4 regions of the Paenibacillus residui genome follow, and region 1 is predicted to be linked to each of the others. Evidence: riboswitches for the same ligand, from Rfam matches in the RefSeq annotation. Region 1 holds a riboswitch; each other region holds the start of a gene.
The links. Region 1 has a riboswitch for thiamine pyrophosphate ahead of ACFQ03_RS25090 (YkoF family thiamine/hydroxymethylpyrimidine-binding protein). Riboswitches for the same ligand answer to the same signal wherever they lie in the genome.
Positions count from the first base shown of each region.

Region 2: linked by a shared signal. The riboswitch ahead of ACFQ03_RS22615 (ABC transporter ATP-binding protein) and the one ahead of ACFQ03_RS25090 (YkoF family thiamine/hydroxymethylpyrimidine-binding protein) in region 1 are both predicted to bind thiamine pyrophosphate.
Region 3: linked by a shared signal. The riboswitch ahead of tenA (thiaminase II) and the one ahead of ACFQ03_RS25090 (YkoF family thiamine/hydroxymethylpyrimidine-binding protein) in region 1 are both predicted to bind thiamine pyrophosphate.
Region 4: linked by a shared signal. The riboswitch ahead of ACFQ03_RS15835 (ABC transporter substrate-binding protein) and the one ahead of ACFQ03_RS25090 (YkoF family thiamine/hydroxymethylpyrimidine-binding protein) in region 1 are both predicted to bind thiamine pyrophosphate.

Region 1 is NZ_JBHTIU010000108.1:11,748-19,390, reverse strand. It holds gene ACFQ03_RS25105 (energy-coupling factor transporter transmembrane component T family protein) at 319-1,104, opposite strand; gene ACFQ03_RS25100 (ABC transporter ATP-binding protein) at 1,085-2,878, opposite strand; gene ACFQ03_RS25095 (ECF transporter S component) at 2,862-3,452, opposite strand; gene ACFQ03_RS25090 (YkoF family thiamine/hydroxymethylpyrimidine-binding protein) at 3,467-4,069, opposite strand; TPP riboswitch at 4,157-4,258, opposite strand; gene ACFQ03_RS25085 (extracellular solute-binding protein) at 4,425-6,062, opposite strand; gene ACFQ03_RS25080 (carbohydrate ABC transporter permease) at 6,130-7,017, opposite strand; gene ACFQ03_RS25075 (ABC transporter permease) at 7,030-7,643, opposite strand, start outside.
Region 2 is NZ_JBHTIU010000094.1:17,431-25,073, reverse strand. It holds gene ACFQ03_RS22635 (MDR family MFS transporter) at 1-1,008, shown strand, start outside; gene ACFQ03_RS22630 (hypothetical protein) at 1,141-1,674, shown strand; gene ACFQ03_RS22625 (M42 family metallopeptidase) at 1,889-2,977, opposite strand; gene pdxK (pyridoxine/pyridoxal/pyridoxamine kinase) at 3,150-3,968, opposite strand; TPP riboswitch at 4,380-4,495, shown strand; gene ACFQ03_RS22615 (ABC transporter ATP-binding protein) at 4,653-5,453, shown strand; gene ACFQ03_RS22610 (Glu/Leu/Phe/Val family dehydrogenase) at 6,038-7,303, opposite strand.
Region 3 is NZ_JBHTIU010000028.1:145,620-153,262, forward strand. It holds gene ACFQ03_RS09265 (MerR family transcriptional regulator) at 1-428, shown strand, start outside; gene ACFQ03_RS09270 (MBL fold metallo-hydrolase) at 501-1,376, opposite strand; gene thiE (thiamine phosphate synthase) at 1,421-2,041, opposite strand; gene thiM (hydroxyethylthiazole kinase) at 2,042-2,812, opposite strand; gene thiD (bifunctional hydroxymethylpyrimidine kinase/phosphomethylpyrimidine kinase) at 2,809-3,615, opposite strand; gene tenA (thiaminase II) at 3,612-4,304, opposite strand; TPP riboswitch at 4,509-4,619, opposite strand; gene ACFQ03_RS09295 (carbohydrate ABC transporter permease) at 4,685-5,626, opposite strand; gene ACFQ03_RS09300 (carbohydrate ABC transporter permease) at 5,720-6,616, opposite strand; gene ACFQ03_RS09305 (DUF5696 domain-containing protein) at 6,613-7,643, opposite strand, start outside.
Region 4 is NZ_JBHTIU010000051.1:22,111-29,753, forward strand. It holds gene ACFQ03_RS15830 (cobyrinate a,c-diamide synthase) at 1-20, opposite strand, end outside; TPP riboswitch at 1,102-1,212, shown strand; gene ACFQ03_RS15835 (ABC transporter substrate-binding protein) at 1,586-2,581, shown strand; gene ACFQ03_RS15840 (thiamine-binding protein) at 2,602-2,886, shown strand; gene ACFQ03_RS15845 (ABC transporter permease) at 2,886-3,647, shown strand; gene ACFQ03_RS15850 (CD3324 family protein) at 3,717-4,007, opposite strand; gene ACFQ03_RS15855 (YcdB/YcdC domain-containing protein) at 4,964-7,318, shown strand; gene ACFQ03_RS15860 (zinc ribbon domain-containing protein) at 7,380-7,643, opposite strand, start outside.

The DNA.
Region 1 (7,643 bases):
GGAAATTGGATAGAGATGGCAATTTTAACTTGTGCGTCGATTTATATGATTATAGATTATTCATACATAAACTACGCCTTTGCGGCATTTACTGTATGCTTTATCGTACAAAATGCGCTCGATCGCAATAATCTTCGCGCATTTTCGCTTGGCCGCACCGAAAGTTGAGTTACAAACTATGCAAAAAAAGCCGCCCCCATCCAGAGAGGATGAAAGCGGCCGCGGGGAATCCACGCATCGGTCATTGCATCAATCATTGCATCGATCAACGCACTTCGGCCATTATATCGCCATAGCATCACCCATGACACCGGTCGTTTACAATTGCCCGGCGTACCACTGCAGCAAACCGAGCCTCCAGGAAATATAGAAGGAAAGCAGCAGGACGGCAAGCATACTCCCCAGGAACATCCAATCCCGGGGCTGCACCTTAACCTTCTGATAGAAGGTCCGGTCGCGTGAACCGGTAAACCCTTTGGATTCCATCGCTACGGCTGTTCTCTCCGCCTTGCGTATGGCGCTGGCCAACAGAGGGATGACGTAACGGCGGATTTGCTTCAGCTTCCCACGAAACCCTCCGCTTCGGTTGATCCCCCTTACTCGATGGGCATTTTGCAATATTTGCAGCTCCTCCCTGAACAGAGGAAGGAAGCGATAGCCCGCCATAATGCTGTAGGCCAGCTTGGGGGACAGCTTGAACTGCTGCATCAGACTAAGCATCAAGCGGGTGGAATCGGTCGTGAAGACGAACATCAGAGACAGGGCTGCGAAGCTTAGCATCCGTGCGGCCAACGAAGCTCCGCGAATCAAGGCCTCTTGGGTAACCTCCAGCCATCCCAACCGCAGAAGTATCGTCTCAGTTCCTCCCTCCGGCACCTTGGCAAATAGTATCGCCGTCCAAATATAGCCCAAAGCAACGATCAGGAAGGGAGAGAAAAACAGCAGCCATTTCTTGGCCGGGACCCGGCCGAATATAAAAGTGATCCCGATCGTCCAGGACAAAAAGAGGAGAGGAGTAAGGGGATCGAACACGAGAGCAAGCAAACAGACGCAAAGCAGAACGGCAGCCACCTTGATCCCCGGATTAATGCTCTGTAATACCATAAGGCAGCCTCTCCTGATCGGTAAGATGAACTTGCTCACCGAGCACCTTCCATACGGAAACCGGTATCGGCAGCAAGAGCCGGGCCTCCTCCAGCAGATCGGAGGAATAGTCCCACAGCTCAAACGGCGTGCCCGCAAAACGAAGACGGCCGGCTATCAACACGGCAACCCGGTCCGCATACTGCCGCACCAGCTCCATGTCATGAGTAATCATGACAACCGATTTGCCCTGTTCCTTCAACTGAACCAACAGATTCATAAGCTGCCCTGCCGTGTATGCGTCCTGACCGAAGGTCGGCTCGTCCAGCACCAGTATCCTCTGCTCGTCGGCGAGCATGGAGGCCACGCTGAGCCTTCTCTTCTGCCCCTGGCTGAGGGCAAACGGGTTCTCTTCGGCCAACTCCGCCAAACGAAACATACGCAGCGACTCTTGTACCCGCTCGCTAATTTCCCGCTCCGGCATTCCTTGAATCCGCAGGCTTAAGGCCACCTCTTCAAATACCGATGAGGTGACGAACTGGTGCTCGGGATTCTGGAATACAAGCCCGACTTGCCGGCGCAGCTCTCTCTCGTTCCAAGAAGATAAGGGACGACCATAGAGCGCAATCTCCCCTTGAGAAGGACCGGATAAAATCCCTGCCAATGCATGAGATAGGGTCGTTTTCCCAGCACCGTTAGGTCCTACAATGGCGAGCAGTTCGCCCGGATAAAGCTCCAGGCTCAGTTCCTGCAGAACAGACTTGTCTTTGCGGGAATAGGAAAATTGATTTAGCGTCATAAGAGGGGACTTCACAGCAAGAGCTTGCTCCTGCCCACATCGGGGCGGTACGGCCCCGCTGGCTGCCGGGTCCCCCTCCACCCCGGCATCCGGACAGCGAAGCGCAGCCGCCAATTCCGCCCATCCCCGGTAGGGCTCCTGAATTCCCGCCAGCAGCTCCCGCTCCGTCAGCGGATCATGACTGCCGGCATAGATGCCTTGGGCCCGCCAATCCTTCCCCATCCTGTAGGCCGTCGGCCACCATATCCCTTCCTCCCGACTCCATTCTTCGTGATTACGGAAGAAGTCTCTCAATCCTCCCTGGTACACCAGCTTCCCCCGGCGATCCATCGCCACAGCCCGATTGGCGACCGTCATCCAGTCATCCAGCTTATGCTCGATAATTACGAGCGTCAATGAGCTTCTCTTCCGCAAACGGTCTATCATGCAGACGAATTCCCGGGTCGACAGCGGATCCAGATTGGCCGTCGGCTCATCCAGAATGAGGACGCCGGGCTCCATAGCCAGAACGCATGCCAGGGCCAGCTTCTGCTTCATTCCGCCGGAGAGCTGATGGAGCTTGGACCTTCTGCATTCCGCAAGCCCTGTCCAATTCAGTGCCCGGTCGATTCGCGCGTCCATCTCCTCCGGAGGAACCGCCAGGTTTTCCAGGCCGAAGGCCACCTCATCCTCGACAGTCACCATACAGAACTGACTCTCCGGATCCTGGAAGACCATTCCGATGCGGCGGCTAATATCCGACCGGCTGTAAGAGCTTATTTCTTGGCCCTGCAGCAGAATTGTTCCGTCAGAATGACCATCCACCGCCTCCGGATACAGGCCGTTTATACAGTAAGCGAGCGTGCTCTTGCCCGATCCGCTCGGCCCCAGCAGAAGAACCGCATCGTTCTCCGCTACTTCGAAGCTGACGTTATCGATGACCGGAGCCGACTCTTCATCGTAAGCAAACGTCCACCGGCGCACCTCCAGCAGACGGGAGTTAACCTGCAATGTCATGATGCTCTCTCTTTCTTGCGGATTTGGCAATGGCAAAGCCTCTCAGCACCCCGGTCTTGGCAAGGCCGTCCGCCACCCCTTTGCCCAACAGGCCGGCCAGAACAGCCCCGCTGATGAGGCGAAGAATGAACATGGCCGTGACGTATCCCGGGTGAAGAGCCGCATAGCCCGAGACGAAGAAGCCCCACACGAAGCTGAACACCGCCGAGCCCATTCCCGCGCAGACCAGCACCCAGGTCGAATAGCGCTGCCAGCCGGTAGCGGCAAATACAGCCTCCGCCCCGAGCCCCTGAATCATCCCCGACAGCAGCAGTCTGGGGCCGGCCACATTGCCCATCAGCAGCTCGATGGCTGCGGTAATCGTCTCGGACACGAAAGCCGCCCCCGGTTTGCGGATAATGTAAGCGGCGATGATGGATACAATGAACCAGATGCCGAAGATAAACTCGTAGCCAATCGGGCCCATCAGGCCGACCAAGACATTGCCGAATTGTAGGAAAGCCAGATAGACTACGGCAAAAACGACCGATAACGCGGCAAGCACTACCACCTCGCGAAGCTTCCAACGCTTCATTACGGCAGCCCCCTCTACACTCTGTCCGGCTTCCTGGAAGGGCTGTTCGCAGAAAGCACGGCCGTCATGGTCACATGGGAAGCGAGCTTGCTCGCATTCACGAACGATTCTTCCAAAGAGGCAAACACTTCATGGGCATCCCCGTCCAATCGGCTCGCATAGTGAACGCCGCCGCTGAAGGTTCCCCGCGCTTTGGCCCGTTCGATTTGGTCATAAATAATTTTCATATAGCCTTGGTTCCCGAGAGGATACAGGGCGAACTGGCAAGCCGTCTCGATCGAATGCTGCCGCAAACCGGCCTCATTCATCCTCTCCTCATCCTCGGACAAATAGACGTCTCCTTCACTATCGCCCGGACAGCCTATAGAGAAAGTCCCGTTCCATACGACATGCAACCCGGAGACAGCAGCCTGAATGTAAACCGCCTTGGCCACATCGAAGACATGCTCGGCCTTCCCCCGAATACAAGTGCTGATATCATCCGTGCTCATCCATACTTTAGATCGATCCACCTTCTCCAACACGCCCATAATGATTTCTACGAACCGGTCCGACATGGGATAAAGAGAGAACCGGCAGCCGACGATCCGACTGGCTCCACAACCTGTCTGTTCCATTTGCGAACACCCTCCATGTAAATGGTTTTGAGCAAATAAAAAAACTGCACCCGGGCAAGATGCAGTTTAAACACAAGGCTAAAATAACGTTGTGCAGCTACACTTCCCCACGCTAGCATTACCTAGATCGGGTCCAAAGGGATCGGACAGCGTCCGTCTCAGCCGATTACGGCACCCCTAGTGCATTTGAATGAATATGCAGTTTTTTCATTGCTTGAGTCTTATCGTAGTGGAGTGCTTCCGGTTTGTCAATTGGCCCATCGGGCCTATTTCGGTGAAACGCAGCATTCCCCCGCTATTGCAGGGGAATGCTCATTTAGCCCGATGCTGAGAACTCATAAAAACGTTATTCGGGTTATTTCACAGCGTCAAACCCGCCGCCTTCGCGAATTTGTTTCGTGTAGTTTTCGAAAATTTCTCTTCCCTTATGCTTGGTCATCAGCTCCTCCAAATACTCGGGCCACTTGTCGGCCGGCAGATCGCCGAAGACGATTTTCGCATGAGTCGAGTTCATTTCCTTCCGGTAATCGGCAATATTGATGCCGGCCGGCGGTGTCACATAAGGTCCTCCAGTGTAAGGAACCGATTTATAGCTGAGCAATTCTTCCACGATAGCGCGGTCCCGTTCCGTTTCTTTCGGATTGATGATTTCCAGTCCGATTGGACTAGTATCGGAAACCCGGGTGAAGAAATCGTAAATTTGCAGGAATTTACCGTTCTCTTCGTTGATTTTTTGGATGACGTCCGGTTTTAACGTGACCTTGTTGCCTTCTCTCGTATAGGACTCGTTCTCCAGGCCGTAATGCGTCAGCAGGAAACCTTCCGGACTGGCCAGATAATCCAGGATGGCCATCATTCTTTTCACCTTATCCGGTTCTTGCTCGGCCAGCTGCTTGGGAACAACAAAGCCGAAGGAGCCTTGCGGATCCGTCTTGATCCCTTTGGCATCAGGGAAAGGATTGAACGGAACGATATCCGCTTCCGGATTGATTTGTCTTGCCCGGCTCACCGCGCTCGTCTCCACACTCTCCAGCGCAAAATCGCGGCCACCGGCTTTAACGATTCCCGCCTTGCCTTCGATGATCTTATTGAGATGCTCCGACCCCTTATTCAAGAACCAGTTGGGATCGACAATACCTTCCGCAATAGTATCTTTGATTTCCTGCAGTACCTTGACCGTATCCGGGTGGGAACCGGCGTCCACCAGCTTTCCTTCGTCAATATACATGGAGGCGTAGAAGCCGTTCTTGACCCAATGAGGCCAATCGAATCCGACATTGGCCCCATTGCCGGAAGTGGTGAAGCCGTAGGTGTCATTTTTGCCGTTCCCGTCGGGATCGTTAAAAGTAAATTGCCGCATCGCTTCCAGCATTTCTTCATAATTGGTCGGCACCGGAAGGCCTAATTTATCCAGCCAATCCTTACGAATATACCAAGCGCTGTACGCTGTAAGATCAAATGGAGTCGGCGCCCGCAGGCCGTCGTCTACCCCTTCAATCGTATAATAGCCTTTGAATTCGTTATCGCTAATCCATTTATAGTAATTGGGCATCGCCTCTTTAGTCATGAATGGGCGCAGATCGGCCACCAGACCGTCTTTGGCGTAGGTTTGGGAATCCCTCCCGCCGACGACTGCCAAATCCGGCGGAGTATTGGAGGCGAACCTTACATTGACTTTATTGGTCGAGTCCGGTCCGGCCGCCATATGGGTGATTTTCAGATTGACATTAAATTTCTCATCGATCGTTTTCTTGACGAAATCTTTATCTTCACTTGGAAGCGACCCTCCCGTACCGGTTGGGACAAAAAACTCAATATCATACTTTTTCCCCATATCATCCGTCTTGGGTGCCTCCGAAGGCTGTGTGGATGCAGAGGCATCCGGTGACGGGTTGGCCGCCGGTGCCGGTTCCGACTTGCCGCACCCGGTAAGCACAAGCATAGCCCCCATAATAATGGATAAAGATCCTCCTGCTATTGGTTTAATGCGCATTGGACTTCCCCTTTCCATGTTTTTGTAAAATGGCTTTTTAGCTATTGCATATCGTAGTTAGCCTTCATCAACCTTTGATCGCTCCCAGCATAACCCCCTTCGTGAAATACTTCTGGACAAACGGATAAACAAATAATATAGGCAACGTCGTAGCTACGACCATAGCCATCCGAATGGAGAATGGAGGAAGCTCGGCCTCCAAGCCCTGAACCTGGCTCATCATTTCCACGCTCATATTGGGCTGCTGCAGCATATCCCGCAAGATGACCTGAAGAGGATACAGCTTATCGTTCGTAATGAACATGATCCCTGCGAAAAATTCGTTCCAGTGGGCTACCGCATAGAACAATCCAATCGTCGCAATGATGGCCTTGGACAGCGGCAGTACGACCCAGAACAGCGTCTGCAAATCGTTGCAGCCATCGATCTTGGCCGCCTCCTGAATTTCAATCGACATATTCTCGAAGAATGTCTTGGCAATCAGCAGGTTGAAGGTCGCTATCAGGCTGGGAATGATGAGCGCCCAGATAGAGTCTAGCAAACCGAATTCCTTAACCACCAGATAATTCGGGATCAGCCCTCCGTTAAAAACCATCGTAAATACGATCAGGAACAGGCACAGCTTGCGCCCGGGCATCTGCTTGCGTGACAGCGGATAGGCCAGAAGCAAGGTAAAAACCAGGTTAAGAAAGGTCCCGAGGACCGTAATCAAAGTCGTTATTTTCAGCGATTGCGGCAATCTCGGACTCTCGAATATGGCACGATAGGCGCTGAACGTCACTTCCGACGGGAAGAGAACGAAGCCTCCGTTGCGAATCGTCTCCTTGAGCGGTGTAATGGACATGATGACGACATAATACATCGGAAACAGAGTCGCCAAGCCGATCAAGGTCAGGATGGTGTAGAACAAAGCGTCGATTAGCCGGTCTCCCGTTGTTTTGATCTGTGTGTTCATGAAGCTTCCCTCCTACCAAATGCCGGAATCGCCGAACTTCTTGGCAATTTTATTGGCGCTGAGCACCAGTATAAGGCCTACGAATGATTTGAAGAACCCGACCGCAGCCGCGAAGCTGAACTGCATCTCCTCCAGCCCCCGTCGGAAAACCCAGGTGTCGATAATATCCCCTACCTCGTAAACTCTCGCGTTCAGGAAGATGTAGATCTGGCCGAAGCCGGCGTCCAGAATGCCTCCCAGTCGAATAATCAAAAGAAGTACGATGACGCTTCGGATTCCCGGCAGGGTGACGTGCCATATCTTGCGCCAGCGGCCCGCTCCATCAACTACCGCCGCTTCATACAGACTCGGATCGATGGAGGATAGCGACGCCAGGTAAATAATCGCCCCGAAGCCGACTTCTTTCCATATCTCGGTAATATACAGAATGGGCCGGAACCAGCTCTTGGAGGTGAGGAAATCGACCGGTTCTTTGCCTAGAAATTTCAGAAACTCGTTAATCAAGCCATCCGCCGGAGCCAGAAACGCTAACGCAAGCCCATAAATGATAACCCAGGATAAAAAGTGAGGCATATATGAGATGGTCTGAATGGTCCGCTTGAACCACCTGGAACCGATTTCATTTA
Region 2 (7,643 bases), on a different contig from region 1:
ATATTCTTCTTCAACCTTCCGTTCGGATTAGCCGCGATGCTGATCCTGGCGCTGTCTTTCAAGGAAAAATTCGAGAAGACTACAAAGAATATCGACTATTGGGGAGCGGCGGTCTTCGCGGCATCCATGTTCGCTCTCCTCTACGCCTTGCAGAGAGGCGGGGAAGATCATCAATGGACTTCGCCGACGGTTCTTGTTCTTTTTGCGGCTTTTATTGTATTAATGCTCTTATTCATATACATAGAGTCAAGAGTGAAGGACCCGATGATTCCGCTCAAGCTGTTCCGTGTCCGTGTAATAACGTTAGCCAATATCGTAGCTTTCCTGGTCAGTGCCATTCTGATTGGGGTGACGGTATATCTCCCGATGTGGGTGCAGGGAGTATTGGGATATAGCGCCACCCGTTCTGGGTTTGTGCTGACCCCGATGTCCCTGGTTTGGACGTTCGGTTCCTTCCTGTGCGGAAAGCTGTTGGTTAAGAGAGGGGTTCGTTTCACTTCCCTGGCCGGATACAGTCTGATTCTCATCATTACGCTATGGCTCTCCTTACTGCAGATGGATAGTCCGCAATTTCAGCTGTACCTCATAACCGCCATACAAGGAATGGGGTTCGGTCTGATTTTGACAATGAGCACGGTCAGTGTACAGTCCGCGGTGGATTGGTCGATGCGCGGAGTAGCGACATCCTCCAACGTATTCTTCCGCAGCCTCGGCCAGACGGTCGGCGCTGCACTGCTGGGGACTTATTTCAACGCCAGGCTGATGACGGCCATTAATGAGAAACGTGTGCAAGGGGAAGCGGTGGACCTGGATAGTCTGAATAACTTGATCAATCCCCAGCAGGCAGGGGATATTTCGGAAGCGGTTCGGCAGAGCTTGCGCGAGGTGCTTGTTTTTGGGGTTCACCATGTATTTGTCGCGTTGTTCGTGATTGCTATCGCTGGCTTCCTGGCTTCCTTCCTTCTTCCCAGAAGAGTCGCTGAGCCTGAGCCTGCTCAAGAGCACTAATTGAATAGCATTCGTCATACCTGCACAAACTTATAAAGTCATAGATCGTCTCCTGCTCACATAGCTATAGGTTAAGAAGAAAGATTCGTATTGGACAAACTATAGCGTGTAAGCAGGAAGGAGACGGCATGTATGAGGAGCGGCAAGCCGGGGACGGCGGACTCCAGCTATCGGGGGGCGGGGAGATTTCCCTCTTATCTTAAGAAACAGCTCGTTCACGTGAAGCATAATCTGTACTTGAACCGGGGGGACCCTTCTTATTATGAGAAGGTGCTTCGGTATGTGAACCCTTCCTGTGCGGAAGCTCATTATCGGGTTGGGGCGAAGTGTGAGGAAGAAGGGAGTTACTCCAAGGCGCTGAAGCATTATTTGGCTGCCGCTATGGACTTGTCTTCTTCCTATTCGTTTAAAGCCAAGCTTGCTATGCGGAGATTGCTGGAGGAGGAGCCTGCGGAGAGCGCGGCCCGAAGCAGGAAGGCCGATTATGTGGTCGCCGGTCGCCATGTGCTTCCACTTCGTTCGCCTGAAAGTCCGCATAGTACGAAAAAGTCCAAGGCAACCGCTGCCGAAGGGCCGCGAAGCCCGGGCATATCCAAGCCAATTCTGGCCGGATTTATAATGATCCATTTACTTCTGCTAGTCTTGCTGCTCTTCCTGAACGGTTAGTCCGAAATTAAAGGGCGGTTTGAAAGGGAGAAGCTAAAAACAGAACCGCCCCGGAATCTCCTGATCGGAGTTCCTGGGCGGTTTTTTAACCACATTAGAAAGTTTAAGTTCATTAAAGCATTAAAATGGAACAACTTTCTAATTGGCATAAAAAGCTACCTTTAAAACCGGGTTATTCGTCTTCGAAGAGGCTCCGTTAGGAGCTTTTTGTACGTCATCCGTAGATGATTTCTTTCACTGTCTTCTGATCCAGCTTCTTGATGACTTCTACAAGAAGCTTGACCGCATTTTCATAATCGTCACGGTGCAGAATGGCTGCATGCGTGTGAATATAGCGTGTCGCAATGCAGATGGCAAGAGCAGGAACGCCTCCGGCGGTCAGATGGATGGCTCCCGCATCCGTTCCACCTCCGGCGACGAAGTCAAACTGGTAAGGGATTCCCGCTTCGTCGGCCGTATCCGTGACCAGATGGCGCAGCCTGCGGTGGGAGATCATGGAGCCGTCATAAACCAGCACCTGCGGGCCCTTGCCCATCTTGGCCAGTGCCTCCTTGTCGTTGATTCCCGGAGTATCGCCGGCAATACCGACATCTACAGAGAATCCGATATCCGGCTGAATCAGATTCGTAGCCGTCTTCGCTCCCCGCAGGCCGACTTCTTCCTGTACGGTACCGACGCCGTATACGGTATTCGGGTGATCGACATCTTTCAGCTGGCGAAGCACATCGATCGCTATGGCACATCCGATCCGGTTATCCCATGCCTTGGCCATCAGCAGCTTGTCGTTCTTCATCACCGTAAATTCACATACCGGGAAGATGGAATCCCCCGGCCGGACCCCGAACTCCATTGCTTCTTCCTTGCTGGACGCGCCGATATCGATGAACATATCTCGCTTCTCTACCGGCTTCTTGCGGGCGTCGGGCGAGAGAATGTGCGGAGGCTTCGAGCCGATGACTCCCGGAATTTTCTCTCCGGAACGGGTGACCACGGTAACTCTTTGGGCGAGCATAACCTGCTCCCACCAGCCGCCCAGCGTCTGAAACTGGAGGAAGCCCTTGTCATCGATATGCGTTACCATAAATCCGATTTCATCGAGATGACCGGCGATCATAATTTTCGGCCCTTCGGTTTTCCCTTTCTTAACGGCGATCAAGCTGCCCAGCCGATCTACAGTCACTTCATCGGAGTAGGGCTCTATGTACTTCTTCATAACCGCACGGGGCTCGTCCTCGTTGCCGGGCACTCCATTCGCATCGGTTAAATCTTTGAGCATCTGTAAAGTAGTATCCAATTCAGCCATCTTTTTCTTCCTCCTTTGATATGGAACGAAGTTAAGTGTTTTCATCTAAACTTTATCACATTATTTGGAAATCAGAAACCATCAAGAAGGATGAGGTGATACTAATTTTCCGTTTTTGAAGCTAAAGCAGAGCCCGCTTCCTTTAACAGGCCGCGGGCTTCATATGACTGTATTAAATGCTGCCGCCCTCGTAATTGCGGTAAGCGCCATGGTTCGTGGGGCCGACATAGCTGTTCAGGGCGAAGGAATGGCGAATGGCCGCCGTAATGAACTTCTTGGCCGTGTGAATGGCTTCCCGGACGCTCTTGCCCTTGGCCAATTCAGCAGTAATGGCGGATGAGTAGGTACAGCCTGCGCCATGGGTATAGGTGGTGCTGATCTTCTCCGATTCCAGAATCTCGAAGGTCTCCCCATCGTACAGCAGATCGATCGCACGGGTTTCGCTGACGAGCTTGCCGCCGCCTTTGATCAGGACGTATTTGGCTCCGAGCGAATGAATCTTCACCGCTGCTTCTTTCATCTGCTCCACCGATTTGATCGGGCCGTAGCCGCTTAGTTGGGAAGCCTCGAACAGGTTCGGCGTCACGACCAGCGCTTTCGGAACGAGCACGTCACGCAGGCTGTTGTTCGTCTCCGGATGAAGAGCCTCATCCGCCCCCTTGCAGACCATAACCGGGTCCACGACGACGTTGGTCAACTGATATTTCTCGATTTTGCTGGCCGCCATCTCGATAATCTCGATGGAGCCGAGCATACCGGTTTTGGCAGCGTCTACTCCGATTCCGCAAATGATCGTTTCCAATTGGGCTTCCAGAACATCGGCGGAAATCGGGAAGACGTTATGAAACCAATTATTATGCGGATCTTGTGCGACTATGGTAGTTAGAGCGGTCATGCCATAGACTCCGAGCTCCTGGAAAGTCTTGAGGTCGGCTTGTATTCCGGCGCCTCCGCTGCTGTCGGAACCTGCAATGGTTAGTGCTTTTTTCATAATCTTCGCAAAGATACACGTGATACGAGTATTAGAGAGGGAATGATCCGAATCTCTTCTCCCGGGAAGTCACGTCTCCTTGCTTCCTCCTTTTTGTAACAGGGTATAATCGTGCCGCAAGGCGGCTTACAAAACAAAATGGACTACCCCAATATATTACTATGATTTCGCCAATCGATAAACCTATTCCGAGAAAAAAAGAGCTACTTGTTCAGCATCATGGAGAAAAGGGGCGCTAATGGACAATTCCGGCACCAGGGTCTATAATGTCATCAGAGTGAATGAGCTTGGGCGAAGCAGAATCTCAAGGAATCCATCCGGTTAAGTACCGCTTGAGTTTCGGGGCTGCGCCAACAAAGGCAGCGGCTTAAGCTCGTCAGACACTATCGGAAAAATTATAAATAACATGATATTAGATGCCAGGGGTGCTGGAATCCGGCCGGCTGAGATTGTATCCCTTAAAGATACTGACCCTTTCAGAACCTGATCTGGGTAATGCCAGCGTAGGAAAGCAGCAGATTCGCTTTTTGTTTTGGCATGCGCGCTCCCGGTGAAGGGGGCTTTTTTTAAATTACAGGTATAAGTTTTGAATTCTTATTCAGTTCTACAAGGACGGCGACTGCCGTTTATCCTTGAGGGGTTGGCTGAAGGGATTCTTGAGAGGTTCTGCATATTTTGAACGGAATGGAGGACAAGGCATTGGAAAATCAACTGGAGCTGCACCATATTACTCAAATTTTCAACACGAAAGGAAAACCCGCTCCGGTGCTGGACGAGGTCTCTTTAACCGTGCGCAAGGGGGAGTTCGTCTCCATTATAGGGCCCTCCGGCTGTGGAAAAAGCACCCTGTTTCACATCATCGGCGGCCTGATCCGGCCTACGGGGGGACGGGTGAACATGGAAGGGAAAGATGTAACCGGGCAGCAAGGACATATAAGCTATATGCCTCAGCAGCCTGCGCTGTTCCCTTGGCGGACGATCGAGGACAATGTCATTCTCGCCAGAGAGGTTGCCGGCTTGCCCAAACGGGAGGCTCTGGAAGAAGCGAGAGTCTGGCTCTCCAGAGTCGGATTAGGCGGCTACGAGAAAGCTTATCCCCATGTATTGTCCGGGGGGATGCAGCAGCGTGTGGCTTTCCTCCGGGCCCTGCTCAGTCCGCAGGAGCTGATCTGTCTGGATGAACCGTTCAGCGCGTTGGATGCATTAACGAGAACGGAAATGCAGAGCTGGCTGTTGGATATTTGGGAGGTCCATCAACGGTCGGTGCTGTTCATAACACATAATATAGAAGAAGCGCTGCTGCTGTCGGACACCGTCTACCTCTTTTCCAGCAGGCCCGCCAAGGTGCTTAGGAAAATAGACGTTCCTTTCTCCCGCCCACGGCAGGAGTCCCTGCTAACGGACCCTGATTTTATCCGCTTAAGACAAGATATTTACCAACAAATGAAGGAGGAGCAGGGGAAGATGCGCCAGGCGATCCGTTAGGGGCTTGGGGGGCTGCCTTTGAATCCGCTGGTTTCAAAATGTAAGATAGTATAAGTTTTGCATGGAAATTAGTTCCAGGTGCATAGGCGTCTAACTACCTTGAAAATCCACCCATTTTCACAATCTGATGGTGCCGCGGTCAGCGGCATGGGGGGCTAAATGGATTTTATACAGCTAATTTGCTTCCTTTTCCGCTGCAAACGGCAACTAACTGGAAATCCTACAGGTAGTTTGGGCAAAATGGGCGATATCTGCAAAAAACTTGATTTTAAATGTAGTTTTTCCAGCTAGTTCAGTCACTTTGCGCCGCCGCCTTGAATCTAACTGTACAAAATCCAGTTAGAACCCATAACCGCAACTATGGAGTACCATCATCCACATCCGATAAACAGGAAACGGGGTTGTCACCATAAGTCGATCTATAATTTTTCAAGCCCCACCTAGAGTTTGGCTGCAAAAAAAGGACCCCGTCCCCACTCAGAGTGGGATTTGAGGTCCTTTTTGCTTCATTTTTGGATGTTCCCGTTTTATGCGAACGCTTTTGGGACAGCCCCGTTTATATATAGTTGGCGAATATTTCGGGATTATACCCAGCCTCTGGCTTCCATAGCTTCTTTGATGCGGAGCAAGGAAATCATGAAGGCTCCCGTACGTAAGTCGGTATTATACTCCTTGGCCAAATTACGCACTGCGTGATAGGAGTGAACCATTTTCTCCTGAAGCTTGCTGTTGACTTCTTCTTCCGTCCAGTAATGATTCATCAGGTTCTGAACCCATTCGAAGTAGGAAACTGTAACTCCTCCGGCGTTGGCCAGAATGTCCGGTATGACGATGATTCCTTTTTCGTTCAGAATTCTGTCCGCGCCCGGGGTCGTCGGACCGTTAGCGGCTTCTGCGATAATTTTCGCACGGATTCGGTCGGCATTGGCCGTTGTAATTACATTTTCCAAAGCCGCAGGAATAAGAATATCTACATCCAGAGCAAGCAAATCTTCATTAGAGATATGGTACTCGGCACCATAGTCGAGAAGAGAAGCCGTATCCTTCAGCCGTTCAGCCTCTTTCAGATCCAGTCCTTCAGGATTGTAAATTCCGCCCTTGGAGTCACTTACGGCAACAATTTTGCAGCCCATCTCGGTCAGCAGGTCGGCGGCAATCCGTCCGGCGTTTCCGAAGCCTTGAATGGCGACCGTTGTCTGTTCCGGAGTCCGGCCCAGCTCTTTAAGAGCTTCGATAATTGTGTAGACACAGCCTCTGGCGGTAGCTTCATTCCGTCCTTTGGACCCTCCAATGATGAGAGGCTTGCCGGTAATCACTCCGGGAGAGTTGTAGCCCTTGATCCGGCTGTAAGTATCCATCATCCAGCCCATAATTTGTGGGGTAGTATACACGTCCGGTGCAGGAATATCTTTCTCCGGTCCAACAATATCCGCAATAGCTTCCATAAAGCCTCGGCTAACTCTCTCCAGCTCGCCTTTGCTTAATTCATGGGGATCGCAGATAACTCCGCCTTTGCCGCCGCCGTATGGAAGCCCGACCACTCCACATTTGAAAGACATCCACATGGAGAGGGCCTTCACTTCGTCCATCGTCACGTCCGGGTGGAAGCGAATGCCGCCTTTGGTCGGTCCGATCGCGTCATTATGCTGAGAGCGGTACCCTTCGAACACTCTTACCGATCCGTCGTCCATTCTTACCGAGAAGGAGACCGCCAATACGCGTTTGGGCTTCTTGAGAATTTCGACTACGTGGCTGGGCAGATCCAGGACGGCTGCCGCAGAGTCGATTTGTCTCTGTACAATTTCAAAAGGATTAAGGCTCTCTATCTGTCCGACAACTTGTGCATGCATGGGTATCAACAACCTTTCTTAGAATGAAATTTGAACAAAATGACGACCAGCAAACTTGATAATTGTTTATTATAGAGGAAATGTCTGATAAAAGGAAATTAAATGCTTTTTTTTGGTCCATAAATAAAACTTATCACTAAAGAAAAACGGCTATTTTCTTGGTGTTTCTAAGTAATCCTTAGTATTATTAGGTATTACTTTTTTGGTTCAAAAGGCTTAGTTTTTCCGGCATCTTTACATAAAATGATATAATACTTGTGACATCGGTATAATCGAACTTATATTGGTTACAAGAAATGTCGAATTAGGGAAAAATGTCGTTAACAAAAATTTCATATTT
Region 3 (7,643 bases), on a different contig from region 1:
AGGAAGGAGAGCCTATGGATACCCAATCTATGTTTAGAGGCTTCGACAGTGAAGAAGAATGGAAGGAAGCTCTGCACGAACAAAGCGAATACTTGAAGGAAAAGTACAACTACGACCTGGAAGCCGGGCCCATCCAACCGGAGGAGTTGAACGAGCAGGCCAAGGAGGCCGTACGCTTTATGAACGGGATGGCGGAGTTCCTTAGGAGCGGGGTGAAATTCGACGACGCAAAAGTGATGAAGCATCTGCGCACACATCTTGATTTTCTGAACCGGCACGGACATTCCATCAATGAAGCGGAATTTGCCGCGCAGGCCCGGTTTTTCGTCCAAGACGATTTCCACCGGGGTATGCTGGAAGCCGAGCAAACCGGCTTGTCCTATTATTTGTGCATGGCGGCCGAAGCCCAGGCTTCAGCGGCTCCCTGAGGCGCACCCAAGGGGTCTCCCCCATCCCTAAGACGGGAGGAAGGATGACGGCAGCGATCTGTTTTCCATAATCTATTGGCCTGCCCGACCTTTGCCCAGAACATATCGTTCATATACTCCGGGGTCGTGAGAAGGCAGGATGGTCAGACCGCTGTTCTCCTTCTCCAAATCGTGCAGCAGCGCAAATTGACTTAGATATTGCGAATAATCGTAATGCGCTATCCGGCTGATCCGGCTTCCGGCCAGCCTGTCACGATAATTGTCCTGCATGTAGACCGCATCCGCGCAGAGCAGGACTCTTCCCTGCCGGGTATGATTGATCAGCAGGCCCATCTGTCCGACGGAATGGCCCGGCAGCGGGACAAGCACAAGCGATTCGTCGCCCAACAGATCCACAGCCTGTGGCAAAGGACCGTATCCGGAGGAAGAATCGAAATCGATCAGTCTGACCCGATTCGGATCGATTTGGTTAAAGAGAGAGGAAAGATAGGCGTGGGGAAACAGCCTTAAGGGGGACCGCCCCTGCGTAAATTCCCATTCCACCTTGTTGACTATAATTTGAGAACGGGGGAAATCATGGATTCCCCCCGTATGATCCACATGCATATGGGACAAGATGACCGTCACCTCATCCGGCTCAACCCCCATCGCCTGCAATTGAACCAGAGCGTGCTCCTGTTCCGTAATGCGAACCGGCGTCGCCAAACGCATCAATCGGTATGGAACGAGGCGGGTTGCTTCCCGGAAACGCGTGGAATAGCCGGTATCGAACAGAAAATAACCGTTCTTCGGATGCCGGATAAGAAAGAATAATGCCGGCCCCCAGATTTGTTGCCGGGGGCGCTCTTTATGCAGCATGTTTAGGGACGCCCGGTAAAATCCGGCGTTCAGGACCGTCAGCTCGCATTGCGGTGCATCTGCCGATACTTCGGGCAATTTCATAGACATTGGACGGGTTCCTTTCTTCATTCACAAGTAAAACGTTGTGGTATTTATAAACGTGCGACCGTTTCCCGGATATTGCCGGACTTCGTAATGGCGGAGACGACGGCAACGCCGTCAGCCCCTGCATCCAGTGAAAGGCGGGCATTGTCCGGTGTGATGCCGCCGATAGCGACCATCGGCATTTCCGGCAGAAAAGCGCGCAGCTCCCGGATCCAGGCGGTGCCGACGGGCTCTTTGGCATCGATTTTCGTTGCCGTGCGGTATACGGGCCCTGCCCCGACGTAATCGGCACAGGCCATCGAAGGCCGACTGGCCTCCTCGATATTCGTCACGGACAGCCCGATGATCGTATCGGGAAAGCGCGCGCGGATCGTGTCTGTTCGTTCATCCTGCTGTCCGACATGAATACCGTCGGCTTGAAGCGGCTCGATCAGTTCCACGTCATTGTTTATGATAAATAAAATACCATATTCGGAACAAATTTTGCGCAGTTTTTTGCCGAGCTCCAGCTTTGCGCTGCCGGACAGCGAACCGGGGCCCTTCTCGCGGAATTGAAAAGCGGTAATGCCCGCTTTCGCCGCCTCCAGCAATATTTCCTCGGGGCTTCGTGTGCAATCCTGGCTCCCCATAATAAAATATTTGCGAAGCTGCGCACGTTGAATTCTCATTTATTTCCCCTCCAAATCTTTAATGTCGTAGGACAGAGCGTCAAGAAAAGCGGGCAGGAACGTACCGGGACCGCGTACTTCGGGACGGGCTGCCGCATACTCCGCCGCCAGCCCGTAGAAGGATACGGCCGTATAGGCTTGCTCCAGGGCATCGGCATCGGTCGTCAGGCAGGCGGCCAGAATCGAGCCTAGCAAACAGCCGCCGCCCGTTATTTTGGTCAACAGCGGATGGCCGGTTTCATTAACGAGCAGCTTGTCCTCACTCGCGATATAATCGGTTTCCCCCGTAACGACCGCTATCGTGCTGTAACGCTTCGCCACTTCCCCGGCCACTGCCGCCGCATCGCCGCCGCCTATGGAATCGACGCCGCGGGTTTCCCACGGAATATCGGCCAGATAAGCCATTTCCCCGGCATTGCCCTTGACCGCGGCCAGCTTCACCTCCTGCAGTATCTCCCGCCCCGCTTCTTTAGTGAAGGCCGAGCAAGCAATCGCCACCGGATCAAGGACGACGGGGATCCCTTTTTGATTCGCGGCTTTACCTGCTTTGACCAATGCCGGCACTTCATCGCGAGAGAGTGTGCCTAAATTGATCAGAACCCCGTCGGATGCCGCTGCCAGCGGTTCCGCCACTTCTATATATTTGGCCATGGCGGGCGTACCGCCGAAAGCGAGCAGCCCGTTGGCGCTGAAATTCATGACCACCTGATTGGTCAGGTGATAGATAAACGGCACTTGTCGGCGAACTTGATCGATAATCGACTGATTCATGCTTGGCTGCCTCCGATCCGCGGCGCCCAATGATTCGTCGGGCCATTGCCTTTCCCAAGCGGCAAGGAATGGCGGATGGCCGCGGTAATATAGTCTTTGGCCTTACGTGCGGCCTCATATAAAGGAAGCCCCTGCGCCAAATAGGCGGTAATCGCGGCCGATAACGTACAACCGGTACCGTGCGTGTTGGTCGTCTCGATTCTATCCGCAGACAGAGCGTACAGCTTTTCCCCGTCGTATAGAATATCTACAGCTTCTCCGCGTAAATGTCCGCCTTTGACAAGCGCGGCTCCGGCCCCGTACAGGTTAACGAGCGCTACGGCCGCTTCCTCCATATCCGCTGTCGTTGTAATCGTACCGCCGGTCAAGCTCTCCGCCTCCGGTATATTCGGAGTGACGATGCTGGCGAGCGGCAGGAGCCTGTCCCTCAAGAAGGCGCGCGCATCCGGATCAATGAGCGCATCCCCGCTTGTCGCTATCATGACGGGGTCCAGCACATAAGGGGCTTTAATTTCCGGAATCTTCCTTGTCAACAATTCCATCATGTCCAAGCTGGCAATCATGCCTGTTTTAAAAGCGTGAACCGGTATATCCTCTGTAACGGAATCCAGTTGACGACCGATGAAAGCCGTCGAATGATGGACGACATCCTGGACTCCGGTCGTATTCTGCGCGAGAACGGAAGTAATGACGGACATTCCGTACACCTGCAGTTCTTGAAATGTTTTCAGATCGGCCTGGATACCGGCGCCGCCCGTCGGGTCCGTTCCGGCAATGGTGAGAGCACAAGGAACACGCTTCATGGCGCAGTCACTCCAATGTTTCCGGCGGGCCATGTTTCGCAAGTCAGGGACATTTCCCAGAAGCAGAGCTCGAGCTGGCAGCTTTTTCGAAAGGCGTCGCGCATCCGGTTTTTCTCGGCTTCCGAGGCTTCTTCGGCACAAGCATCGAGCCGCTTGCACAAGGTTTCGGTGAGTGCTTCTATTCCCGAGTCGGCATAGAAAGTAATCCAGCGATAAAAAGGATGGTTCGCTTGAGGCTTATATTTCTCCATGAGCACCTTGCCGATTTCCAAATAGGTCCATGGGCACGGCAAGAGAGCGGCGTAGATTTCCCCGAGTGAACCGGTATAGGCATGATACATCATATGCTTCACATAATGATCCGCAGTTGGCGGGAGTGGATGACCCTGCAATTCCTTATAGGAAACGCCGATATAGTCGCACAAATTCATATGCGGGCCGGTTTCCGAGTGTAAGGTAAAGCCTACCTGTTCATGGAAAAAGGCAATATCGCTGCGAGTATCCGACTTGGACATGGCAATCGCATAGATTTTCATAAATGCGTTCAAATATTCAAAATCGGCTTTTACATAATGCATGACCGCTTCTTTGGCAATATCTCCGCGGCCGATCCCTTCTACAAACGGATGATGGAAAATCATTTCGAACAAATCCTGGTTGGTTTCCCGTAATTGTTGAGTAAAAGTCATTGGAACCGCCTCCTTGAATGTTGAAAATCAATAGAATTGCATAGAATCGCTTGCAAGTTCAGCCGAATGGGCTGCAAATTGGCTGGATGGAGAAGGAACCTCCTTTCTTCATGGGGGGGAGAGGGAATCGGATAAATAAAAAAGAACCGATTCATGGCATTCATGAACCCGGTTCTTGGTCTGCGGAAATAATAGGGTATACAAATACCCTAGTGACTACTTCCCTCCGCTGGTACTAACCAGATCAGGTTCATAAGAGTTGGAAGCTATCTGCGTTCCTCTCAGCCCGAATATAGGGCACCCCTAGTAGTTTGAATAATGTATTAAATTGCAAGCAAATTTATATTAACATATCTGGAATAGACTGTCATCCAACATTTTCATCCTACAATTCCGGAGCGTTCGATACTCTTCATAAAGTAACGCTGAATTTCGAGATAGAGAATCAGGATTGGAAGGATGACAAGGACACATCCGGCCATCGTTGTCGCCTGGCCCACATTGGCGCTGGCCGTCCCTCCCGACATCGAGTTCAGCGACTGCCCGAGGAAGGGCAGCATCATCGGCAGAGTAAATTTATCACGGTCGACCAGGAAGATGGCCGGCTCGAAGAAATCGTTCCAGTGCCAGACCACTGAAAGGATCGCCGATACGAGTAAAGGCGGGATGGAAACCGGCAGCACGATACGGACGAAGGTTCGCAGCGATCCGCAGCCGTCCACCCGGGCCGCATCCTCCAGCTCATGGGGCAAGCCGCGGAAAAACTGGCGGAAGATGAAGATAAACAAGGCCCCGCGCAGTCCGTTAGCGAAGAAGCTCGGCACAACCATGGGCAGAATCGTATTGATCCAGTTCAATTCCTTGTATTGAATAAACATCGGCACGATGATCGTTTGCGGAGGCACTATCATGGTAAACATAGCGAGCGCGAACAACAGCTCCCTGCCCGGGAAGCGGAAGCGGGCGAAGCCGTAGCCGACTACCGCGCAGGACAGCATCTGGCCGGTCACGGTGAGCAGCGTCAGGACGACCGTGTTTTTCAGATAGGGCAAATAATTAAGAGCCGCGTAGGCGTCGAAATATCCCTTCACACTGAACTGCTTCGGAATCCAGTATACCGTCGGATCGACCAGATCGCCCGGGGATTTGAACGAGGTCGAGATCATGAAGAGAAACGGATACAGGAACACGAACGACAGCCCGATCAGAAAGAGATAGATGAACAGCCGGTAGATGCGATATGCGATTTTCCACCTGCGAATCCCTTCCGCGGCCAAAGCCATTCTTGCCCCGATACTCGGGCGGGTACGAACAGTCTGCATCGTTAAACCTCCTCCTTATGCTTCCGCATGTAGCCGCATAGACTGGGATGGCTTCCGACATGCCGTTGAAGCAAGCGCGCCGCCCACTCTGTGTTACCTGTCCCCTGCGTAAAATACGCTCTTGCGGGTCAAGGTGAAGATCAGCACAATCAGCAGAAATACGAACACGAAATAAATCCAGCCGAGCGCCGCGGCATAACCGAACTCAATATCGGTGAACGCCACCTTCTGGATATAGCGCATAACGTTATTGCGCATGTCCGTGAACGAGTCCACCAGCGTGAAAATTCCGTTGAGAAGCAGCAGCGGGGTCATGAGCGGAAACGTAATTTTCCAGAACATTTCCCAAGGAGTGGCGCCGTCGCATTTCGCCGATTCATACAGCGAATCCGAAATTCCCTGCAGTCCGGCCAGAAAGAGCAGAATCTGGATTCCCGTCTTCCAGAAAATGATCGTCAGTCTGCCCATGATGTCGGACAGCGTCTTGACCAAATCATTCGGCAGGTACATAGCGATGGCTTCGGGCACCGCAAGCCCGTTGGCAACGCCTTCGCGCATCATTTCCGTCGGATCCTTCACCGCATCCAGCCCGCCTATCCCCTGGCCCAGAAGCTGCTGCATCACGAAGCCCGAGCCGATCAGCACCGGCAGGAAGAAGGCTCCGCGGAAGAACATCCGGCCTACGGTTTCCTGGTTTAATAAAGTGGCGATGAAGAAGGAAAAGACAAGGATGAGCGGAATCTCAACGATGGCATCCTGAATAGCCTTATAAAAGAACGGGATAAACTGCGTGTCCTTCAAAATCGCTTTCGAATAGTTGTCCCAGCCGACGAAGGTCATCTGCAAATCAGCCACCGCCTGAATTTCACGAAAGCTCATATAGAGGGACTTGATCAGCGGATAGACGAGGAAGGCGGCAAAGCCGACCAGCCACGGGGAGATGAAGAGAAGCCCGCTGATCCTCTTTCTTCTTTCCAGGCCCAGCTTCATTCCCCCACCTCCTTGGTCAAAACAGCGTAATCCAGCGGTTTAACCGTCGTCCCTTCCGTCTCATAAGGAATAGAGCCATAATTGACGATTACCCTCGTTCCATCCTCGTAACCCGTCTCGTATACATTCCGTTCCAGCTTGCGATGAGAGGTCATCGCGAGCCCCCAGGTATGCCCGAGCCTCTCGTTCAGCTCCCGGTACTGCTCGATGATGACCGGAGCCCATTGCCCGAAGGCAGAGCTGAACAGCTTGCGGTATTCCGTGAAGCGAAGCTCCTCCGGCTCCTGCCAGGTCAATTCGTAGAGAAGCATACTTCCGTATTCCACCCATCTAAGGAATCCCTGCCGCTGATCGTGATGGATATTGAGCGGGATGTCGCCGCTGTACGGAATGCTGCCATGGACAATCATCGGGTAGAAAGGAACGGCCTCGTCTGTGAAGACGTAGCGGGAGTCCTCCAGCGGAAGATCCGACAACCGGTCCGCCAGGTGAAGAACATATTGATTTCCGCCGTGAACCGCCGCCTTCCCGTTCATCTCCCGGGATTCCCGAAGCATGGAGAGCCACTGCCCGACGGTTCCTTCCCTGGTCAGAGGGTTCCATTCGCTGTGATCGGCAACAGCCAAATCCCCATAAGCTTCAAAATCGATTCCGCTCGCTCCGTATCCGGACAAAGTCTGCTTATGACCGGAGTCAAAGCGGCTTGCCGCTGTCACTGCATTCAGCAGCAGCGAATCTCCGTAATAGTTCTGCAGCGGCAGCCTGCCCGGGTCCTTCATGACCGCCGACATCTTCCTCACGCCCAGATTATCCGCGTTAGCATGAACATTGTTGAAATTCAGAAACAGCTCCAGGCCGTTCTCCTTCATCGTTCGGGCGAGCCGCTTCAGCCCGGAGGCACCGCCCAGCTCGCCGGCAGCAGCGGTTCTGTCCGGAAAATCCCCGTATCCTCCTGTCATCCACCCCTTGACAATGACGCTCATCTCCTCCACCCCGGCTGATTTCAACTGCTGAACAATATTTTCCG
Region 4 (7,643 bases), on a different contig from region 1:
GTCGGCTGTTCCGTTCTCAATTTTCTTCCCCCTTATATTCCTGCATCCGGCTGTGTCTCTAAGATAATACAACCGCATCACCGTATAGTTCCTATAAGCCTTTCTCTTCGCCCAGTATACCTGTTAAGCTTTGATTTTGCCATTCTCTTAAGCGATCGGGATGGCGGCCGACGATAATATAGGAGGAACTCTTGCTTCCATAAAGTGTGGACCCCGGCTGCTTCGCAGCAAAGCTTTGGATAATAATTAAGTAGGCGAAATTACTAGAAATAATAAGAGAAAGGGAGAATATGGATGAATAAGGGGCTATTTTTTTAATAGATTAAAATTAATAGAATTTTTAGAATATTTACATAATATTAAAACTCTGATAGGATTGCAGTAAGCTAAACACCAAACAAACACAAGATACCCAGTATCCTTATCTCATCTCCTCGACACAGCTGTTTACCGGAATGGGACCCTAAGGGCGACAGTGAATTGGAATTCCGATTCGAACCGCCATCCATATTAAAGAGCCCACTCCGTTAAATAGATATATACTCTTAGCGGGAAAGGGGATAGTCCAATGGAGCAGCGTTAGCGAAGCATGCTGTAATCAGGTTGCATGAAGGAAGAAGTCCCGTGACAGCTTTTTCCGTAATCTGTGGGCATGTGGGAACTCATATCAGCTCTTTCTGCCAAGCATGCATAGCATGTAAATGAAAGGGTTAACTAATAAGAAAGGATTGGACATGCTGGGCATGTGAATCGCAGGAGGTTAATGGAAGTAAAGTGAATATGGAAATTCAAAGATAAGGCTCCGTTTATTTTAATGAGAAAATAGACGGAGTCTTTTTATGTTCTTCACGATTTGCCTAACTACCATGAAGCACCCATTTGTAATGAACACGCATTTAAATTTCTCCGAGGCCAGCAAATAGCAAGTTCCGCCGCAGCCTGCCGATCCGTTTTTCCACTTGCCTTATTCAACCTCAATTGTGCAGGGCCCTTGTCCGATTTCGGTAACGGTCCCAACTCCGGATGATCCGCTCAGTGGACACATTTCCCTATTCACGCTATAATATAGTCGCAATGGCCGTTGCATCCTGTTGTTTTACAACTTCATAACCGGGGAGCTGGACTAGGCCGGCTGAGATTGTATCCCGCAAGATACTGACCCTTTAACCTGATCTGGGTAATGCCAGCGTAGGGAATACTGCATATGGTCCATCCATGTGCCGCCTATATGCTATTTTGCGCCCTTAGATCAGGGGCGTTTTTTTATGCATTTTTCCAACATGAACATAACAAGGGAGGAAGTAAGGGAATCATCGCCATTCAAGGGAAGAATGAACTCGCTTAAGCCATGCTGAATATCGGCTGGTCAGACGCTCGGAACGAAACCGATCACCGTGCGAAAGCCGGTTCGTGATCCGGCGGCAATTTTTTATCCGGAGACGAATATGCTCTACTGGTCCGGATTTCCGCCTATGCTGTAGGACTATCCCGGCAAAGGATTATCGGATTCATCCATATCTTCTCATGATGGAGTACACGAGTCCCCTTAACGTTAACTATGAAATCATTAACCTGGAAAAAACTAATGTTCGTCGCCTTGACCGCTCTTCTAATGCTAACCGCCTGTGGCAATAAAACCGAGCCGGCGCCGGACAGTGCTCCAAGCGATAAACTGACGGATGTCACTCTTGTTCTCAACTGGTTTCCGAATACCAATCATACCGGCTTATATGTGGCGCAAGACTTAGGATACTACGAAGAGGCCGGTCTGCGCGTCAATATCGTTCCCCCGGGGGTCAACGGATCGACGGCTATTGTCGGCTCCGGCGAAGCCGCCTTCGGTGTAAGCATCCAGGAGAACGTAACGGAAGCCCGCATTCAGGGAGTTCCGGTGGTCTCCATCGCCACATTGATGCAGCATAATACCTCCGTCTTCGCATCGCCCGTGGACAAAAATATTAAGAGCCCGAAAGATTTCGAAGGCAAAGTATATGGCGGCTTCGGCTCTCCGGCGGAGGAGGGAGTGCTGCAGTCCTTGATGCAGGCCGATGGGGGTGCCGATGTCAACACGGTGAAAATTGTCAACCTGGGCGAAGCCGATTTCTTCACCGCTGTTCAGCGGGATGTCGACTTCTCCTGGATCTTCTACGGCTGGACCGGAATCGAGGCCGAGCTGCGCGGGGTTCCGCTCAATCTCATCCCTCTTACGGATTACTCCGAGAAATTGGACTACTATACTCCGCTGTTAATCACTAACGAGGAGACCATTAAGGAACAGCCGGAGCTGGTCAAGGCTTTCCTCGCCGCAACGGCCAAAGGCTTCCAATATGCAATGGACAAGCCGGAGGAAGCTGCGAAAATACTGCTGAAAGCAGCGCCGGAGCTGGATGAAGAGCTGGTCATGGCCAGTCAGAAATGGATCAGCCCGCGTTATCAGGATGATGCACCGCAATGGGGCATTCAGAAAAAATCGGTATGGGTCAACTATGCGGATTGGATGAGAGAACACGGATTAATCGAGCAGGAATTCGATGCCGATGCTGCCTTTACGAACGATTTTCTGCCTGAGCCCGCACAATAACTGCAAGAAGGGAGAGCCGAATGATGGCGAATGCGCTCGTTAGCTTTGAAACGATCCCGAGAACGGAGGACGCTGTTCCATATATTGACTTGGCGGTAGACATTATACGGAAGTCTGGCGTCAAATATGTGGTCGGGCCGATGGATACGATGATGGAAGGAGAATTGGAGCAGCTGCTCGAAATTGTCAAGCAAGTGAACGTGGAGCTTGCGAAATTGGGCGGAGGCGGAATCTCCTCCGTTATCAAAATCCATTATGATCCCAAGGGAATTTCAATGGCACAGATGACGGAGAGGTACGAATAATGAGCGGCGGCTCCCGATGGAAAACCTGGCTGCCTCCTGTTGGGGCAGCCCTCCTCTTTCTAATCGTCTGGCAGTTATCCACTATGTGGTTCGATGTCCAGAAATGGATTCTGCCCGGTCCGATTCAAATCGTTCAGGAAGGAATTACCCAATGGCCAAGGGTGTGGATGCATACCACCACCACCATTCAGCTCACCCTGATCGGCTTCGCCTCCGGGATCGGAATCGGCTTGATCACGGCTATCTTCCTGCATCAGTTTCCATGGATCAAAAGAGCACTGTATCCGTTTCTGATCCTGACCCAGAATATTCCCATTATTGCCCTGGCTCCTTTACTGCTTATCTGGTTCGGCCTCGGCCTCTTCCCGAGAATAATCATTATTATTATCGTCTGCTTCTTTCCGGTCACTATCTCGACCTTGAACGGACTGAGACTGACCGACGCCAACATGCTTAAATTTATGGCAATGTCCGGCGCCTCCAAGAGACAGACCTTCTGGAAGCTGGAGCTTCCTCATGCAATTCCCAGCCTGTTCTCCGGCTTGAAAATATCGGCCACTTACAGTGTGATGGCCGCCTTCATCGCCGAATGGCTGAGCGCCAGCGAGGGCATCGGAACCTATATGAGGACCGCGAACTCCGCTTTCCGCGCGGATCGGGTATTTATCGGCATCATCGTCATCGTGGCGTTCAGCATGATTTTGTTCGGCTGCATCGTCCTCCTGGAAAAGTGGTTCACCCGGTGGAAAACGGCGAAATAATTATCTGTGAACATCCATCTTATCGCCAAAAAGGCGGCCAAATGTCCATCGGACACTTGGCCGCCTGATCTATCTCGTCGCGTTCGAAGCGCGCTCCTTGTTCTTGCCGATTATTTTACGGATGCTGTCTTCCGACAGATGAAAGGTCTGTATCAATTCCACCATCTTGGACCCGTTCTTATATTGACGGTAAATTTCTTTATTTCTCCGTTCCAGAAGCAATCGAGCCCCGTTATTTTCACCCCAGCCCGCACGTTTCTTCTCTCTCTTGGGGATGTAAATGATTTCTCCTTGAATATACTCCTGCAGCTGCTTCAAAAGGCTAGGGGGAAGAACATCCTTTCCATTTTTGTAGCTCACAGATGAAAACCTCCTCATTTATTGTCCTGCCGTTGCAACGGTTATTAAAAATAAGGTTAGCTGCTTTCATCTTGACACCTCCTTTTCTATATTATGTATATGCCCAGCGTTCGATAAGGAAAAAAAAGAACAAAAAAAACACGATAACCCAATCGTGCCTGTCGGTGATGCCTATATCATTCAGGTGACGGTTACAGATAATGCAAAGCTATTCAGTTAGAACCCCTTGGATAAAACGAATTTTTTGAATCATTGCTATCTTCTCCTTTCACCAGAATTTAAACTACATATTTCCATTATAAATTGTATTTGGAAGCCGATCAAGAGCTTAATTTCTTTTTTTACCACAATAGAATTTATAAGTTATTGCGTCCTGAATAACTTCAAATTCTATTTGGCGATAAAAACAACCTCTAAACGCGGTCGTTCATCTATGAAATACTCCGATAGGAGTTTTTCTCATAATATAGAAATTATAAGTTCTGGGTTCCCCGCAATGTACTGTATAAACCTTAACCGAAGCAAAGTCACGAAGATCGACCGCGTTAAGGAAGGTTTAGACGCTGACTCCGACTTGTGGGGATCTAAAGGGTGGGGGCCCGCGAGGACCCCCGCCGATCGAATCTCCGTATTAAACGGAGACCACCTCAGCTATTGTAATCAATCCGATCACACTCCTTTCCTCGGAATTTGCCGGCACCATTAATTTACTATTTCCTCGGTTCAGGTACAAGCGAAAGAATAGTTATAACCGTTCTTTCCTTTACTTAACCGATGCCATAAGGCCCCGGGATCGCTTGCCGGGTTAAGGAAGCTTCACTGAAACAAGCCCTTCATGCCCTAGCTGTCGCCAATGGATAGCTGTCCGTTATTTCAAGAACGCGTGCAACCTTTTTATAATCTATTGCGTCCGTAATATTGGTAAAGATTAGTACAAATACGAGGAGGCTTGCTTCATGAAAGCACCGAAAACTCTGCTTGCATTTGGTATGACAACAGCCATGATGTTTTCATTACTTCCTTCGGCTTATGCGGATCAGCCGGTCTCTGCTTCTCACACCTCATCTAAAGCCGTAACGGTTCTTCCGTCCCCTGCATTGCCTGCAGATAACGTAGCATCGGATAAAGCCAATGAGGAAGCGGCCGCACGGGCCAAGATCAGTAAGGAACGGGCCATCGAGCTGGCCAAAGCCTCTGCGGATGTGCCGGCAGATTATTCCCTTCAGAACATCAGCTTCAATACCTGGGGAGCGACCGGCAAAACCGGCGCCTGGAGCCTGAGCTTTGTCAAAGAGGAGCAGGATCGCTACTACGGAAATATTCAAGTGACCGTCAACGCGGAAACCGGAAAGATCAGCCACATAAGCAAATATGTCAATGATCCGGAAAACCGCCCTTCCTTCCCTCCCAAGGTAGAACTGCAGGAGGCCAAGACCATTGCCGGACAATTGCTGGAACGGTATAATCCGGAGCTGAAAGACGCCGTTCGCTACAACGAAGATATGGAAAAATGGGCGAAGCCGCCGCTGGACGGCAATGTATCTTATTCGATCAAATATGACCGGCTGGTGAACGGGATTCCCTTCCCCGGGAACTACATCCAGTTTACTATCGATTCGAACGGGAATATGACTCAATACGAGTATTACTGGGAGGAGCAGCTATCATTCGAGGAGGCCGCTTCCGCCCTTAGCCAGGAGCAGGCTCTGCAAATCATTAAAGAACAAGCCAAGCCCCATTTGAACTATCTTATGAACGGAAATAGCAGGGGGAAAAAGTGGGAGCCCGCGCTAACCTATTCGTTAAGAAATGTGCTGCTGGACGCCAATTCCGGAAAATTCATCAATGAAGCGGGCAAACCGGCTTCCGCTTCGGTCAGCTACTCTCCGCTAACCGATAAACCGCTCGCTCCGATGCCGCCTTCCAATCTGCAGTTAACGGAAAAGCAGGCCGAGGAACAGGTGAGGAAGCTGCTCTCGCTGCCGGAGAATGCCGAACTGACGGATGCATACTATAACGAAAATGTGGATTCAGGAGTGGCCACCTGGAACTTGAACTGGAAGGCCCCTCAAGAAGGCGGCAAGGACGAATATTGGATTTACGCCTCGGTCAACAGCTCGACGGGGGAGATCCTCTCCTTCAACAAAGGGCGGCCGATTGTGCTGGACAAAGAGTCTGAACAGCAGGAGAGCCAGTTAAATGCGGAAACCGCCAAGAAAACCGCCATCGAATTCGTTCAAAGCCTGTATCCTCACTACAGCAATCAGTTGGCGGTCGACGAGCAGGCGTTTAACGACTTCCCGGCGGAAAAAATAAGAATGGCCGAATCGGTCATTGTCCCTTTCAAGCAGCTCATTAACGGCATACCAACCGAATCGGAAGGAATTAGCGTACAAATTGACAGCGCAACGGGAGAAGTAAGCGGCGTTTGGACCAACCTGTATACTTCTCCGCATCCGGAGAACGTGCCTGAGCTGATGGATGACAAAGAAGCCCTGTCCCTACTGCTGTCCCATTATGACCTGCAGCTGCAATACGTCATTCCGATGAACCCGGGCTACCCGGTTCCCATCATATGGACTAAGTCCTCTACGTCTGAGGAGGAAGCGAAATCCGCCAAGCCGGTTTACCGTCTGGTGCCCAAGCATCCGTTGGACGGCTTGTTCCTGGACGCTTCCACCGGGCAATGGCGCAGCCGGGAGGACGGATCGCCGGCCAATCCGGAGAAGCAGCAGGCGTCGGATCTGGAAAATCATTGGGCACGCAAGGAATTGCAGTTGATGATGGACTACAACGCCATCGATGTCGTGGACGGCAAGGTTTATCCCGACAAGGAGATTACACGCGGAGAGATGATCAAGATGCTCGTCATCGCCCGCAATGGCGGCGGCTTCGTCCCTTATTTCGACCAGAGCCGCAAAGCGACGTTTGCCGATGTCGGCAGCTCTTCCCCATACTTCTCCTATGTCGAAGCGGCAGTTGACGCGAACCTGATCGACCGGAGCCAGTCCTCGTTCCAGCCCGATAGCCATATGAACCGGGAAGAATTGGCGGCTCTTCTGGTCCGGGCCCTTGGGTACAGCAAGCTGGCGGAGCATCCGGATATGTTCCGGTTATCCGCAGCAGATGCCGACCAGATCCAGCTTAAGGGGCAGGTCGCGCTTGTGCTCGGTCTGGGCATCCTTACGACATCGGAGGACGGCCGATTCCAACCCGAACAGAAGGTAAGCCGCGCGCAGGCGGCGACCAGCTTCTACCGCTATCTGGAGAAAAGGGCGACTCTACGAGACACCCCGATCCAATACTATTAATCTTGTTCCCCTCATCCCCCGGGCGATCCTGCATCGGGGGATGCTTTTCTGTCCGCGTTGATTACAGCGGGCCTTCCGTGTCTCTCTCTTCCCAATCGTCCTTTTCCGGAAGCTGCCTGAGCTCCATACTTTGACCGCAATGGTAGCAATACTTCGAAACCGCTTCATTCCTCGTGCCGCAGGAAGAACAGATAAGCTTGGGCGGCTCCCGCTCCTCAAATCGGTATCCGCAGGAGGGACAGTAATTGGCCTCTAACGGAACGTTGCGCCCGCATGCGCACTCTTTGATCTGCTTGACCTCCTTGATTTTCAGCTCCAGCTCCCG